Regions from separate parts of the Exiguobacterium sp. s56 genome, predicted to be linked through region 1. Evidence: predicted binding sites of a transcription regulator. Region 1 holds the regulator's gene; each other region holds the start of a gene.
What was found. The regulator LexA, encoded in region 1, represses DNA repair genes until DNA is damaged. The targets are predictions, from matches to a motif close to CGAACATATGTTCG.

Region 1 (4,790 bases):
TCTGGGTGTCCAGGCGTCTTCGAATCCATTTGACGGAACGATTTGAGATCGTCGAGTGAAAGGTCGTAACCAGATAAGTGAAGAAGCGAGTACAAGAGCATCGAACCGTGTCCCGCTGAAAGAACGAACCGATCGCGGTTGAACCAGTTCGGGTTTTTCGGGTTGTGACGCATCTTATCCGTCCAAAGTGTGAACGCCATCGGAGCCGCACCCATCGGCATCCCCGGGTGACCAGAGTTCGCTTTTTGGACCGCATCAATCGAGAGCGTCCGAATCGAGTTAATCGCTAATAATTCTTTAGTAGTTGTTTCCACTAATTTCATCCTCTCTGTTGTTACAAAGTTTCTACCCGTCATATTTTAGCATACTCATTCGTGTGTCACAACTAATTAATTAGTATAACACATTAGATGGAATCGTTTACTTCCTTTCGTCCAAAATCAGTCCATTAAGTCCTCCTGATCGCCGTTCGCGTATAACAAACATGCACACCCTATATGAAATAGGATGTGCATTCGTGGTCACTCCGAGCGATGTCGTTTCTGCTCGTCTTTCAATTTTTCAGGCGTTACGTCGTTCCCGTCCGGATCGACGACCTTCATCCCCATCATTTGCGATTTGAATGATTGGCGGAACGCTTGCAAATATTGTTGGCGCAGCGCTTGCTGCTCGTCCATCTCTTCTGATGACAGTCCATCTGTCTTGGCTTTGTTGGCGAGAAAATTGATTCGCTCCAACTGTTCAGGTGCTAGCATCAGGCTCGCCCCCTCTCTACTGAATTTGTTCTTCTACTGTACAAAATCAGCGAGCAGGAATCAAGTTTCTGGCACTGATACGTGCTCCAAATAACGACGGTTCACGGTCGCTTTCGACACCTCATAGCCAAAACCACGTAGCGTGGCGGCAATTTCAGCGAACGTCAGTCCGCGCTCGCGCAGTTGGACAATTTCTTCGATCGGCACTTCGATTCGGCTCCGACCGCCTTGATCGTGATGTTGGATGTTGCGGTGCGGGTTGAACCCGTTCGCGACCGCCCGACGCATGCCGCGTGAGATTTTCGCATTATGGATTTTACGCTGGTATTCCTCGACGACACTGACGATTTCAAGCACCATCTTCTCGGCATCCGAGACGACGTATTCATCGGACGATTGCATCGTCAACAAGCGGACGTTATGTTTCATGAGCGTATGCAAGATGGCGATTTTCGCGTTCCCTCGTCCGAGGCGGCTGTCATCGCTCACGAGCACGGCATCGAGATTAGATGTCGAGACGTGCTCCAACAAATCGAGCAACCCCGTCCGATTGACCTCATACCCACTCTCTTGCTCACTGATCACATCGACGATTTCAGCGTCAAGACGTTTCGCCATCCGCGTCAGTTCGTCCGCTTGGCGACCGAGTGACGTCTCTTGCGTGGACTTGTTCGTCGACACGCGACAATAAATGACGACTCGCATCCCGTCACTTCCTTTCTTTCCATTCGCCCTCTACGATACACAGGTTCGGGGGCTGTTCGCAATCAGAAAAGATTATTCGGCGGCGAACCACGTCGTCTTGTCGTCTTCTTTCTCAGCGCGTTCAGCGAGAAGCTGTGCCTCGAGCGACTCGGCCTCCGTCAAGGCGACTTCTTCTTCGATGCTATGCTCGATTACTGGTTCGGTCGCGACGACTTCGACATCGTGGCGCATTTCCCCGACCATATAAAACGCGAACATTCCAAGTGCCAACATGCCGACTAAAATGATTCCATTGATTGTGTCTCTCATAACGATTACCTCCTAGGAATAAGAATACACGTTCTCGAGAACGTCTGTTCGTTTATCTGTTCTCATCATAAAACAAGAACTTCTGTTCGGTCAAGTAGAAAAAAACGAACGAATGTTTGTGCGCTCATGTGTTCTTGTGTTAAACTAAACCCATAAAGAATAGGATGCGTTCGCAGGTTATTCGACATAATCGAGGTGAAATCCATTGAAAAAAATGTCAGCAAGACAACAACAGATTCTTGATTTTATAAAAGCCGAGGTCCGGGCGAAAGGGTATCCACCTTCCGTTCGTGAAATCGGAGAGGCAGTCGGACTCGCATCGAGCTCGACCGTCCACGGCCACTTAGACCGTCTAGAGAAGCGTGGATTGATTCGACGTGACAAGACGAAGCCACGTGCCATCGAAATTTTAGATGAAGAGATGTCAGTCGTGGAAGACCATGATGCCGTCATGTACGTGCCGGTCATCGGAAAAGTCACGGCCGGTACGCCGATCACGGCGATCGAGAATGTGGAAGAGCACTTCCCGCTCCCGGCCCACGTCGTCGGTTCCGACAACGTCTACATGCTCTCGGTATCGGGAGACTCGATGATTAACGCCGGCATCTTGGACGGGGACCGTGTCCTCGTCCGCCAACAGAACACGGCCGACAATGGAGAGATTGTCGTCGCCATGACGGATGAAGGCGAAGCGACGGTGAAGCGGATTTATAAAGAAGCTTCGAAAGTCCGTCTTCAACCAGAGAACGACGAGCTCGAAGCGATGTATTTCGATAACGTGTCGATTTTAGGGAAGGTCATCGGTGTATACCGCACGATTCACTAATGGCTAGTGGCAAGACACATACCCGTACGAATCTCGTGGCAATCGGTGCTCTTGCGATTGCCACGCCTTTTATTGACATCGATGTTCCGACCATGTTCCTATTCGGCGCCCTAATCGGGACGTTCTGGCTCTCCCCGGACCTTGACTTAAAGTCGGACGCCTATTATCGATGGGGACCACTCCGAGGCTTTTGGCTCCCTTACGTGAAGATTATGCCCCATCGGTCGTTATTCTCGCATTTGCCGCTCTTGAGCGATCTGATCCGGGTCATCTATCTTGGCTTCCCGCTCACGCTCGTGCTCACGTTCACGCCGTATGAGGAAGCTGCCAGATCATGGCTCGACCTAAACGGGGCCGCATGTTTCTTCGGACTCGTCTTCGCGACGACGTTACATACGACGCTCGATTATGCGTCCACGTTCTTCAAACGTGCCTTTTAAGCCAAACATTTATGCCATACACCTAAAAGGGCAACCCGTCTAGTAGAGACTGGGTTGCCCTTTTTGAACTGTTTATTATATAGAAGCTCAATAACTTTTATGCAACATGACATGATGTTCTGCCACTTCTCGTCCATTGACCAGCAAAACGACACGATGCTCCCCTGAATAATGCCGACGAGTCGTCAAATCTGCCCAACTGTGCATCCTGTTCGCTACAAGTCGCGCACCCCCGGGGACGAGTTTGTTCGCTAGCAGAAATGCTTTACGACTCGCTTTCCCGTTCGCTTTTATGAAATCGATGGCGTATTCGACCCGAATATAGGCGGCATCTCCTGGACGAATCGACAAATCATACTGAATCTCGCACGCCTCACCTATGCTGAGCACATTCGGATGTATAGTAATCGATGAGTTGACGGTCAAATCCGTTTCTTGCGTATAACCAAACAAAGTTAACGCGTCCGGGTGTGCGGATTTAATTAACGTTCGGCACGCATGTCTGATGACCCAGTCGGTATGAGGATGTTCGCCTTGCCATCGACGCGAGACTTCGAGCACGGCTTCCGGGTGATCTTTCGAGATATCGTTGAGATTGTTGGCGACACTTTTCCTTACATATAATGATGGGTCTTCTTTTAATAACTCTAAAACTGCCAACACTGGAGCTGGATTTTCTCTGAACATCGGTAATGACTCCGCCCACGGAAGACGAGGACGACAGCCTTCACTTGCCAATCTTCGCACATGCTCATTCGGATGCTTGGCCCATGCCATCATGCGATCCATTACTCGCGTCGAATCACGAAGCAGAAAAGGTCTGATTGCGAATTCAGAAGACGATTTCTGCGTGAAGAGTTCGAGTGCTGACATCGAGCGTTCCCAATGTTCTTCCGCCTGTCCATACACTTCTACGAAGTCGGGAAAAAATAAATATGGAAAGCCGACACAATCGTCTGCAATTTCAACCAATACATCTATAGCTGACTCGTAGTTTTGAGGTAAGTACTCCCCGAGCTTTGTCGAAATACGGCGCATACGCCCTTTCAGCGCTAACGCTTCCCATGACTCATCTACAATCGATGCGACAAATGCTTGTATATCAAACGATGGGTAAACGGATTGAATACGTCGTCCAAATCCTAGCAAAAAATCCTCATGATATACCTCTTTCAACGGTGTGGCCACGTCTTCCATCTCCTTCAGTTTCGTCTAGTCCGCTCATCCAGCCATACATTCTTCCTCATTATATAGAACGATAGAAAAAGAGTCCTGAAGGAGTTCTTCTTGCGAAGACTCCTTCAGGACTCTGATTGGTAGGGTTAACGTCCCCAGTTCATCTACTTAGTAGAGCGTCATGTACTGATCGCGTTCCCACTCCGTCACTTGCGTGCGGAACATATCCCACTCGATTTCTTTCAACTCGAGGAAGTGCTCACCGATATGCTCGCCAAGCGATTCCATGACGACTTTGTCAGTACGGAGTACTTCGAGCGCGTCGAAGAGCGTAGCCGGAAGATCGTCAATCCCGTTAGCAACACGTTCTGGCTTGTCCATGACGTAGATGTTGCTGTCGATTGGCTTCGGTGCTGTCATGTCTTTCTCAATTCCATCGAGACCTGCAGCCAATAGTGTGGCCAAAGCGAGGTACGGGTTTGCTGCCGGGTCGACCGAACGTACTTCGATTCGAGTCGAGAGACCACGGGCCGCTGGTACACGAACGAGTGGTGAACGGTTGCGCGCGCTCCATGCTAC
Region 2 (4,790 bases), on a different contig from region 1:
CGTCGTGCCGGCGTCATCCACGGGTTGACGGTACTACTCGCCGTACTCGTGTTGGCACCGCTCGCGAGCTACGTCCCACTGGCCGCACTTGCACCGATTTTGATGCGTGTGGCCTGGAACATGTCGGAGCGGCATCACGTCTTCGAGATGCTCCGGCATCGTTCGGCCGAGTCGCTCGTCTTGCTCATCACGCTCGGACTGACCGTCTTTGTCGATCTCGTCGTCGCCGTCGAGGTCGGGGTCATCTGTGCGCTCGCCTTGTTCGCGAAACGGATGGCCGACACGATCGACGTCCGCGAACAGACGGAACGGTATGTGACGCGGGACGGCCAGGTCGTCTTCAGCGTCGAGGGGCCGCTCTTTTTCGGCGCGATCGAGATGTTTGAGCACGTCCTGCATCATATCCATGACGAGCCCGACGTGTTCATCTTCAACTTCCATCGCTGTCCGGTCATCGATGTGACGGCCGTCGAAGAGATTCGCCGTGTCGTCCGGGAGCTGAAAGCGGCCGATCGTCGTGTCGTTTTCGCGCACTTGTCGGCACCGGTGCGGCAGACACTCGCGCATTACGGCGTCCTCGATCACGTCGATACGTTCGATACGACGCAGGAAGCAATTGACGCGTCTTAACGGACGGACAGAATCTGACCGAACGGGATGCGAAGCACCTCGGTGTCGAACAGCTCGACTTCACGCTCGGCGTAATAGATGGCGTGGACGTAGCCGCGCACCGTATGGGTCATGCCGTTGTCGAACAGCGTCAGCTCGACGGCGTCGCCTTCACGGATGGCGCGTTCGAGCTCGGTCTGCCATAAATAGAGCAACTGCTCATCCAAGTCGGGTAGCTCGATCTTTTGGACGTGGGCGTAATATTTCTTCAGGAGCGCCACGTGCTCGGGCATGAGGAACGGAATCCATTTCAATTCACCGCGGTCTTTGTAGCGGGTCTGACTCATGACGATTCACCTCCTTGTTTATGTCCGCCGATTAACCGCTGGCGGGTACGGAGCGGACTGTCTTTCAGTAAACTCGACGCCGGGCGGATCGTGCCGCGCCCGAAGCGGACGTTCAAGCTATCGACGAGATCGAGGAAGTCGAACCGGCGCGCCCGGGCCCACTCGTCCTCGAAGAACGACAACTGGACGTGGTCGCTCCTTGGCTCGAGCTTGCCGAGGGCGACCGAGACATACCGGACCGCCTCCGTCTCGTCCCACGCGTCGAGGAAGAGCGTCAACAATACCGGCAAGAACTCGCGCTCGTCCGCTGTGAAGCGGGCGAGCTTTTTTTGTTTGCTGAAGCCGCGCCGCTCGCTCGTCCGGGTGTAGCGAACGCCGAGATGGACGCTGCCGCCGACGAGACCGGCCTGTCGCGTCCGCATCCCGACCTCCACGGCGATGGCCTGTAAGACGAGCCGGATGGCCGCGTACGTCGTATAGTCTTTCATGAGCGTGATGCCGTGGCCGATCGTCCGGGGCCGCTGCCGTTTCGCCCCGAACAACGAGCTCGGCGGAAGGATTGTCGGCGATTCGTCGATGCCCCAGGCGTGATGCCACAGCTCGGCGCCGATGACGCCGAACTTCTCATGGAGCGTCTCGAGCGGATAGCGGGCGAGGTCGCCGATCGTGTCGATGCCGAGCCGCCGAAGATGGACTTCCATCTTCGCACCGACGCCCCACATCTTGCCGATTGGGGCCGGGTGGATCAATCGTTCGACGTCGTGGAGGAAACAGCTGGCGACACCCGTCTTCTTCCCATGAAGGTCGAGGACGAGCTTGGCGAGGACGTTGTTCGGACCGATGCCGATCGTGACCGGGATGCCGGTATAGCGGAACACGGTCGAGCGGATGAGGCGGGCGACGTGCGCATCGTTCCCGAACAGCCGCTCCGTCCCGGTCAAGTCGACGAGCGTCTCATCGACTGAGTAGACGCGGATTGCCTCGGGGGGTGCGAACTGATGCAAGATGTGGACGATTTGCACGGACACGTTCAAATAGTGGCTCATCCGGGCCTCGGCGTAGATGATGTGCCGCCGCTCGTGCCACGGCAACCGGTCGATGTGGAAGCGCCGGGAGCCGGTCTTGATGCCGAGCTGCTTCATCGGAGGTGTCGCGGCGAGGACGAGGGCGCCGTGATCTTGGAGGTTTGATAAGACGACGAGCTTCGTCTTGTACGGGTTCAACTTGCGGGCGGCGCACTCGCAACTGGCATAGAATGAGACGCTATCGATACAAAAAATCCGACGTCGCATAGCCACCTCTCCTTTTTTACGAACAAGCGTTCTGTTTTTCTCATCGTATCACGGTCTCACGCCGTCTCAAATAGAAAAATGAAAACAAATTTTGAAAAGAGTCAAAAAAAGGATGGATGGTGAATAAAATTCCATCTTTTTGGAATTTACCGAAATAATAAAGCGAGGCGGAAACAAAATCCGTTATAATGAGAGGGTAGCTAGACAAATATGGTTTCGGACGATGGAGGCTATCCTGTGATTGATTTTGTGAAGCAATTGACCAATGATCAGGCACGACGATTGAAAACCTATAAGAAACAAGTCGAACGCATCAACGCGTATGAGGAGACGATGCAAGCTTTGGACGATGCAGCGCTTCGCCAGTACGCGCTCGAACTGAAACAGCGGCTCACGGACGGTGCGGACGTCCGCGCCATCACGGAGGAAGGGTTCGCCCTCGTTCGTGAGGCATCCGTCCGGACGATTGGGCTCCGTCATTATGACGTCCAGCTTATCGGCGGTCTCGCCCTGCTCGAAGGAAATATCGCCGAGATGCCGACCGGGGAAGGGAAGACGCTCGTCGCGGCATTGCCGGCGTTCGTCAAAGCACTCGAAGGAAAAGGCGTCCACGTCATCACGGTGAACGACTATTTGGCGCAACGTGACGCCGAGCAAATTGGCAAGATTCACACGTTCCTCGGACTCACGGTCGGGTTGAACGTGCCGGAGATGGAGCTCGCTGACAAACAAGCGGCGTATACGGCCGATATTACATACGGGGTCGGGACCGAGTTCGGCTTCGACTATCTTCGGGACCACTTGGTCGGCTCGCCGGAAGAACGGGTCCAGCGTCCGTTCCATTTCGCGTTGCTCGATGAAGTCGACAGCGTCTTGATCGACGAGGCGAAGACGCCGCTCATCATCGCCCAGAAGGACGAGTCACACGTCCGTTTGAAACGTCTCGCCCAAACCGTGTTCGGTCAATTGACGGAAGACGACTATACGGTCGACCTCGAGGCGCGCGCCGTCATGTTCTCGGATAAGGGCATCGAGAAGATTGAAGCGTTGTTCTCGGTCGACAACTTGTTTTCCGCCGAGCACCACGTCCTCTATCACTACATGATGCAGGCGCTCCGGGCGAACGTATTGTTCGAGCGGGACGTCGACTATATCGTCCAAGAAGGCAAAATCGAGTTGATCGATTTGTTCACGGGGCGGGTCATGGAAGGACGCAGCCTGTCGGAAGGCCTCCATCAGGCGCTCGAGGCGAAAGAACAGCTCGACATCACCGAAGAGAACAAGACGACGGCTGAAATCACGATTCAACACTACTTCCGGATGTATCCGCTCCTCGGTGGCATGACCGGGACAGCCCAGACGTCACGCGAAGAGTTCATGAAGACGTATCAAATGGACGTCGTCCAAGTGCCGACGAACCGGCCACGTCTGCGTGAAGACTTGCCGGACCGCGTCTTTGACACGATCGCCCATAAATATGCGGCGGTCGGACAAGAAGTGGCGGCCATCCACGCGACGGGACAACCGATTTTGATCGGGACGACCTCGATTGCCCAGTCGGAGGCCGTCAGCGAACAGCTCGAGCGACAAGGCATCACGCATGAGCTGTTGAACGCGAAGACGGTCGCCCAAGAAGCAGAGATTATCGCCGAGGCGGGACGGCTCGGACACGTGACGATTGCGACGAACATGGCCGGACGCGGGACCGATATCGTCTTAGACGAGACGGCGCGCGAACGCGGCGGCTTGTATGTCATCGGGACGGAACGACACGAGTCGCTCCGCGTCGACAATCAGCTCCGTGGACGGTCGGGACGCCAAGGCGACCCAGGCATGTCACGTTTCTTCGTCTCGCTCGAGGACGACCTCGTCAAACGATATGCCGCCGAGCGGTTGAAACGTGTCGAGCACAAACTGAAGCCGGACGAGCACGGGGAGATTCGCCATAAGGAAGCAGGCGTGATCATCGAATACGCCCAGACGACGATTGAAGGCGTCGGCGTATCGGTCCGTGACTACATGTTCAAACTCGACGACGTCTTGAACGAACAGCGCCGCATCATCTACTCGATTCGCGATGAGGCGGTCGACGCCAATGCGACGGCCATCTTGAACAACGTGCTCGCCATGATGCGCCTCGCGCTCAACGAGACGCTCGACCGTCATATCGACGCCGAACTCGTCCCGGAAGAGTGGGCGACTGACGCGCTTATCGAGGACTATATGTATTTGACGCAACAGGCGCCGACATGGGACGACACGGTCGGAGACAAAGACGAGTTGAAACGAGCACTCGCACCATGGATCGACGGCATCGTCGCGATGGCGCAAGAGCGTATCGAGGGTTATCCGGAAGTCATCGCCTTCGCGCGGCAACAACTGCTCAGCCACCTTGATATCCGCTGGACGAACCATTTGACGACGATGAACGCCTTGAAAGAGGGCATCGGACTCCGCAGCTACGGCCAGGAAGACCCGAGTCGTCAGTTCGGCAAGGAAGGGCTCGAGATTTTCCAAGAGACGTATCTCGATATCGCCCGCG
Region 3 (4,790 bases), on a different contig from region 1:
TATCGCCCACAATTGCAAAGACATTATTCCAATGCTAAAAAAATTTACTAACCATTCTATATCTAGTACAATTAGTAAGTTACATTAATTATAGTACTGACTTTTTTATCACATAGTATCGAAAAGTATACGATAGAAATATAACAAGGAAGGAAAGAAAATAGATGCCTAATTTAGGAGAGAAAGTTTTTAATTGTGAAAAAGAGCTGACACTTTCCATCATCGGAGGAAAGTGGAAAATGCTAGTGCTATGGCATTTAGGAAAAGAAGGAACTAAACGTTTTGGGGAATTAAAAAGTCTTATGCCAGGCATCACGCAACGGATGCTCGTGAATCAATTGCGTGAACTTGAAGATCATTTGATTGTCCACCGGGAAGTATACCCTGTGGTTCCGCCGAAAGTGGAGTACTCACTTACCGAACAAGGAAGAAGCCTTATTCCAATTCTTGATTCCATGTACGAATGGGGCAAAGAATACATCGAGCAAAACTTGGATCAGCAAATAGAAAACAACTAAGTTAGTAGGTATTTAAAAATAGCTGAATAAAATAAAGCGGATTTCAGTAAAATGAAATCCGCTCAGATTGTAGACAAAGTCACGTTTCAGGCGAACTGAAACGTGACTTTGTCGTTTTCGGGCCTTTAGGCGCTCTGCCCGCGCCCCTTTTCAGGCGGGCTGGGCGTTCTTCCATGCCCAGCCCGCCATCTTCTTGAGATTGAGGGCAGCAAAAGTAAGCATCGCCTGCATTGAAACTTTTTCAAGTCCCCGATAACGGGTCCAACGCATGCCATGCTTCTCTTTTGCGTCCGCGAACACGCGCTCGACCGTCTGTTTACGACGGTCATAGATGTTGCGGTTCAATTCCGTGTGGCGGAGGTCTTCGACCTCGTCCATATAGGGTTGCCAGAGGTGTCGCTCGATTATCCGCTGGTGCTTCTGGCTCTTCGTGCACTGCTCGAGCAGCGGGCAGTTCACACAAACCGCGGGATTCGAGACGTACTTGCGTTTCCCCTCGCGCATCGTCGTACTGTACGTTAATAACTCGTTGTTTGGGCAGATGTAGACGTCACGGTGCTCGTCGTAGATGAAATCCTTGGTCTTGAAGGCGCCCTTCTTACCCTTCGGGCGAGTGTATGGGAAGACCGGCAGGATCCCACGGTCAATCAGCAGCTTGGCAATGGCCGGATTTTTATAGGCGGAGTCGGCGGCGAACGGTTGAATCAGGCGGTCGGAGACCTTGTCGAGCAGATCGGGGAACGCTACACTATCGTGCACGTTACCCGGTGTGACGATAGCACCGAGCACGAACCCATGGGCGTCGCTCGCCGCATGGACAGAGTAAGCGAACTGCTTCTCACGCTCACCTTTTACGTAATATCCACTCTCAGGGTCTGTCGTGCTGACCTTGATTTCCTTCGTCTCCTCCGCCTGATTCTTTTTTGGCCCTAAGGGCTTCTTTCCACTTTCTTCGCGGTCTCGCTCGACCTCGGCATCGAGTTGTTCCTGATAGTGTTTCACCTCTTGCCGGACGGTCTTCTTGACGAGCTTCCGCTTGTTTGCGTTCGCTTTGACGTGTGTCGAGTCTACGAATAGGACGGCGCGATCGATGAACCCTGCGTCCGCAGCCTGTTCAAGGATATGATAGAAGATGTCATCGAATAAGCTCGTGTACTGGAACCGACGCACATAGTTCTTCCCGAACGTCGAGAAATGTGGCACCTTGTCCGTGAATCCGAACCCGAGAAACCAACGGTATGCGACGTTCGTCTCGATCTCACGAATTGTCTGTCGCATGGATCGGATACCGAACAGGTACTGAAGGAAGGCCATCTTGATCAGAACGACAGGGTCGACGCTTGGCCGGCCACGGTCCTCAGAATATAAGTTCTCCACGAGCGGATAGATGAACTCAAAGTCGATCACCGCCTCGATTTTTCGGACCAGATGGTCTGCTGGCACAAGCTCGTCGAGCGTGACCATCTCCAGTTGTGTCCGATTGGTTTCCGATTCTGTTGATTTCCTGATCATCCGATTCGCCTCCATAATTGTTTCTATATCTCTCATTATAAAAAAGCGACGACGGTACGAAAAGAGGGATTGATGCCCGGTCGGGCAAATAAAAAAGACTGCAGACAATGTTTTGTCTACAGTCTGGGAAGAGTATAATTACTCTTCCTTTTTTGAAAAGTCGAGGAGCGAAACTTCGTTTCGTGACGCAGACTTCGAACAACCGCTAGGGCGTTAGTCCATTGATTGTTCCACGTGAATGATTGCCTCGAACGGCACATGGATGATCCCGTCCCGCTGATTGGCCAGCTCGACGGTCCGCTCCATATAGTTCGTCCGGTGCACAAAACCCTTGAATCGTTTCATCTCCCGCTTCTCCACATATTTTACCTCTACCAAATCTCCGCTGAAGATCGCGTCGTTCAGCACATTCTCGTAGACCGATAGGACCTGTTCATCGATATCTGGCATCTCAATTTTTTGAATCTCTTTATAGTATTTCGTCAGTAGCGCCTTGTGCTCGGGCATGAGGAATGGGATCCATTTCAATTCGCCCCGATCGCGATACATCGTCATAATAATTACCCCTCTCAATAAAACGAACGTTTGTTCTTATTTTATACCCGATTTGTCCCGTTTGAACAGCCTTTTTCGTGATTGGTAATCCGTGCGTCCTGTTTCCGTACTCTAGCTCGCTGGTCTTCGGTGCAAGGGACGTCAAAAAAATGACGCGCCCTCCGGCCCGTCTTCCTTCGCTTTAGGCTCAAAGCGAGGCTTTTCGCTCGTTGGCTACGTAAGCCTGGACTTATGTGCGCTCTACGCATTTTTTTGAGGCTCTCCCTGCGGTCGCCCTTGCACCGTCTCCCGACGCTCGCAACGAATCCGTCAACAGGACGCACAACGGTGTTCGTTCTGAGCACAGCTTATCCGAAAGGGGACAAACCAACATGGAACTATCCGCCATCATCGAGGTCATCCGTATCAAACAAGAGGTTCGCGAGGAGATGGTCGCCCTCGAGCATGCCATCATCCACTCTCCGGACAGTGCCCGGCAAATTGGGTCATCGTTCATCGGGGACGACGACCGTGAAGTGTTCCTCGTCATCATGCTCAACACGAAGAATCGGGTCATCGGCGTCCACCGGGCGCATGTCGGGAGCGTCAACTCGAGTGTCGTCCACCCACGGGAAGTCTTCAAATGCGCCATCTTGAACAACGCCTCGTGCCTCATCGTCTGCCATCAGCATCCGAGCGGGGACCCGACACCGAGCCGGGAGGACATCCTCGTCTCCGAACGGTTACATGAAGCGGGGGACCTCATCGGTATCCCGGTGCTCGACCATCTCATCCTAGGTGCGGACGAGTCGTACGTCAGCATGAAACAACGAGGTTACATGGGTTGAATGGAATGGAGTGGGGCCGGGGGACCGGTCCCGGTCCGTCCGGTAAGGGCAAGGACGAAAAACGTGCGTTTTTCTTTGACGGGATCGGCGACTCGCGTTGCTCTCGCCTGGATCCATAGAGCGGGATCCGGAAAAGGTCCGTTTTCGCATGACGAAAACGAGATGGTTCGTGTGTGAAGATTGGACGTTGTTTTGGTCTGTCTCGTAAGAAGATTGTTTGATGAAATGGCAGAAGTGAAAACACGGTTTGTTTATTGAAAATGACCATGTTTTCCAAACAAGCCCTAGGGCTTGTTTGAAACAACACCAGGGCTTACGTGAAATTAGGCGAGATGTTGCTTTCTTGGATGCGAGGTATCATGAGGCTATCAACAGGAGAGGATGATTCAGATGGACAGCTACCAACTAGATCAACAGACGATGGACGAGATGACGGAGGTATTGCTTCGACGCCTTCCTGACCGGCTTCAAGAAGATTTTGACGACTTAAAACTTGTGAGCATGGATCTTCTTTGTGATGTGAAGGAAGGAGAGCGCTTGACCCACCTCACCGTCTTTTTCAATACGAACATGATTCGACGGAATCGTCGTACATAAAAAAAGGATGATTGTATACATGTATACATGTAGATTTGTATACGTGTATACATGTATATGTGTATACGGTTTTAAAAGTCTTCATTTCTGTAGGTTCATGAACAAGGACTGAACTGGCTCTGGAGGGGGAGTCGTTTTAGAGAGGACCAGAAGGGGGGGAGACGTGATGAACGAGGGACTGCTTGATGACTATGCGTTCGAAGGGTTGGATCCGTTCGTCCGGACGGTGTTCTCGGAACTGATGGAACATCCCGAGTGGATGCGTGTCGTCGACAGGGAACATTGCGTCGAGAAGGTCGTCCGGTTCGATGAGGGACGGAACTCGCCTAACTTTCGCGTAGTGATCTATCTGGATGCGGAAGAGCGTCCGATCAAGAGCGTATATCAATATGGAACATGGGTGGTGGCGGATGGAGACGTCAGTTTCGTCGTCTCAGAGCTATCGAAGGATATATTCGAATATGAAGTGATGCATGTCCATTGGCTCATCAAGTATCGCTTTGAGGATTGGGGCATGTCTGAAGACGGGGCATGGGAGAAGGAATGGTGATCCGGGCTCATGCGTGAGCGTCTAACGCCTTGTGGCGAAGTCGCTCATCGCACCGCTGCCTCCCTGACGGCCCGATAACAAGAGCTGCCGGCTCACCGCCGCATCTCTATGTTCCTGGCCCTTTCTGACGGGAGGCACGGAGCGTAAGAACAACACTAAAAGCAAGAACGTGGGCTTGTCGATCGACAAGCGAGGGAAACCATTCAGTCGAATGGTTTTTTGTTTTTACCT

Region 2: KNP71_RS07770 (Y-family DNA polymerase) is a predicted target of LexA. The motif match lies at 2,268-2,281, and genes of this name have one in related genera.
Region 3: KNP71_RS12845 (YolD-like family protein) is a predicted target of LexA. The motif match lies at 2,609-2,622, and genes of this name have one in related genera.

The regions. Positions count from the first base shown of each region.
Region 1 covers NZ_JACSLR010000002.1:67,204-71,993, forward strand. The annotation lists gene tkt (transketolase) at 1-323, opposite strand, end outside; gene KNP71_RS03260 (DUF896 domain-containing protein) at 522-755, opposite strand; gene KNP71_RS03265 (YneB family resolvase-like protein) at 816-1,460, opposite strand; gene KNP71_RS03270 (hypothetical protein) at 1,533-1,769, opposite strand; gene lexA (transcriptional repressor LexA) at 1,975-2,595, shown strand; gene KNP71_RS03280 (metal-binding protein) at 2,595-3,035, shown strand; gene KNP71_RS03285 (DNA alkylation repair protein) at 3,123-4,223, opposite strand; gene glnA (type I glutamate--ammonia ligase) at 4,380-4,790, opposite strand, start outside.
Region 2 covers NZ_JACSLR010000006.1:78,570-83,359, forward strand. The annotation lists gene KNP71_RS07760 (SulP family inorganic anion transporter) at 1-630, shown strand, start outside; gene KNP71_RS07765 (YolD-like family protein) at 627-956, opposite strand; gene KNP71_RS07770 (Y-family DNA polymerase) at 953-2,248, opposite strand; gene secA2 (accessory Sec system translocase SecA2) at 2,486-4,790, shown strand, end outside.
Region 3 covers NZ_JACSLR010000014.1:77,470-82,259, reverse strand. The annotation lists gene KNP71_RS12855 (winged helix-turn-helix transcriptional regulator) at 165-518, shown strand; gene KNP71_RS12850 (IS1182 family transposase) at 669-2,030, opposite strand; gene KNP71_RS12845 (YolD-like family protein) at 2,244-2,585, opposite strand; gene KNP71_RS12840 (JAB domain-containing protein) at 2,957-3,412, shown strand; gene KNP71_RS12835 (hypothetical protein) at 3,803-4,009, shown strand; gene KNP71_RS12830 (hypothetical protein) at 4,176-4,559, shown strand.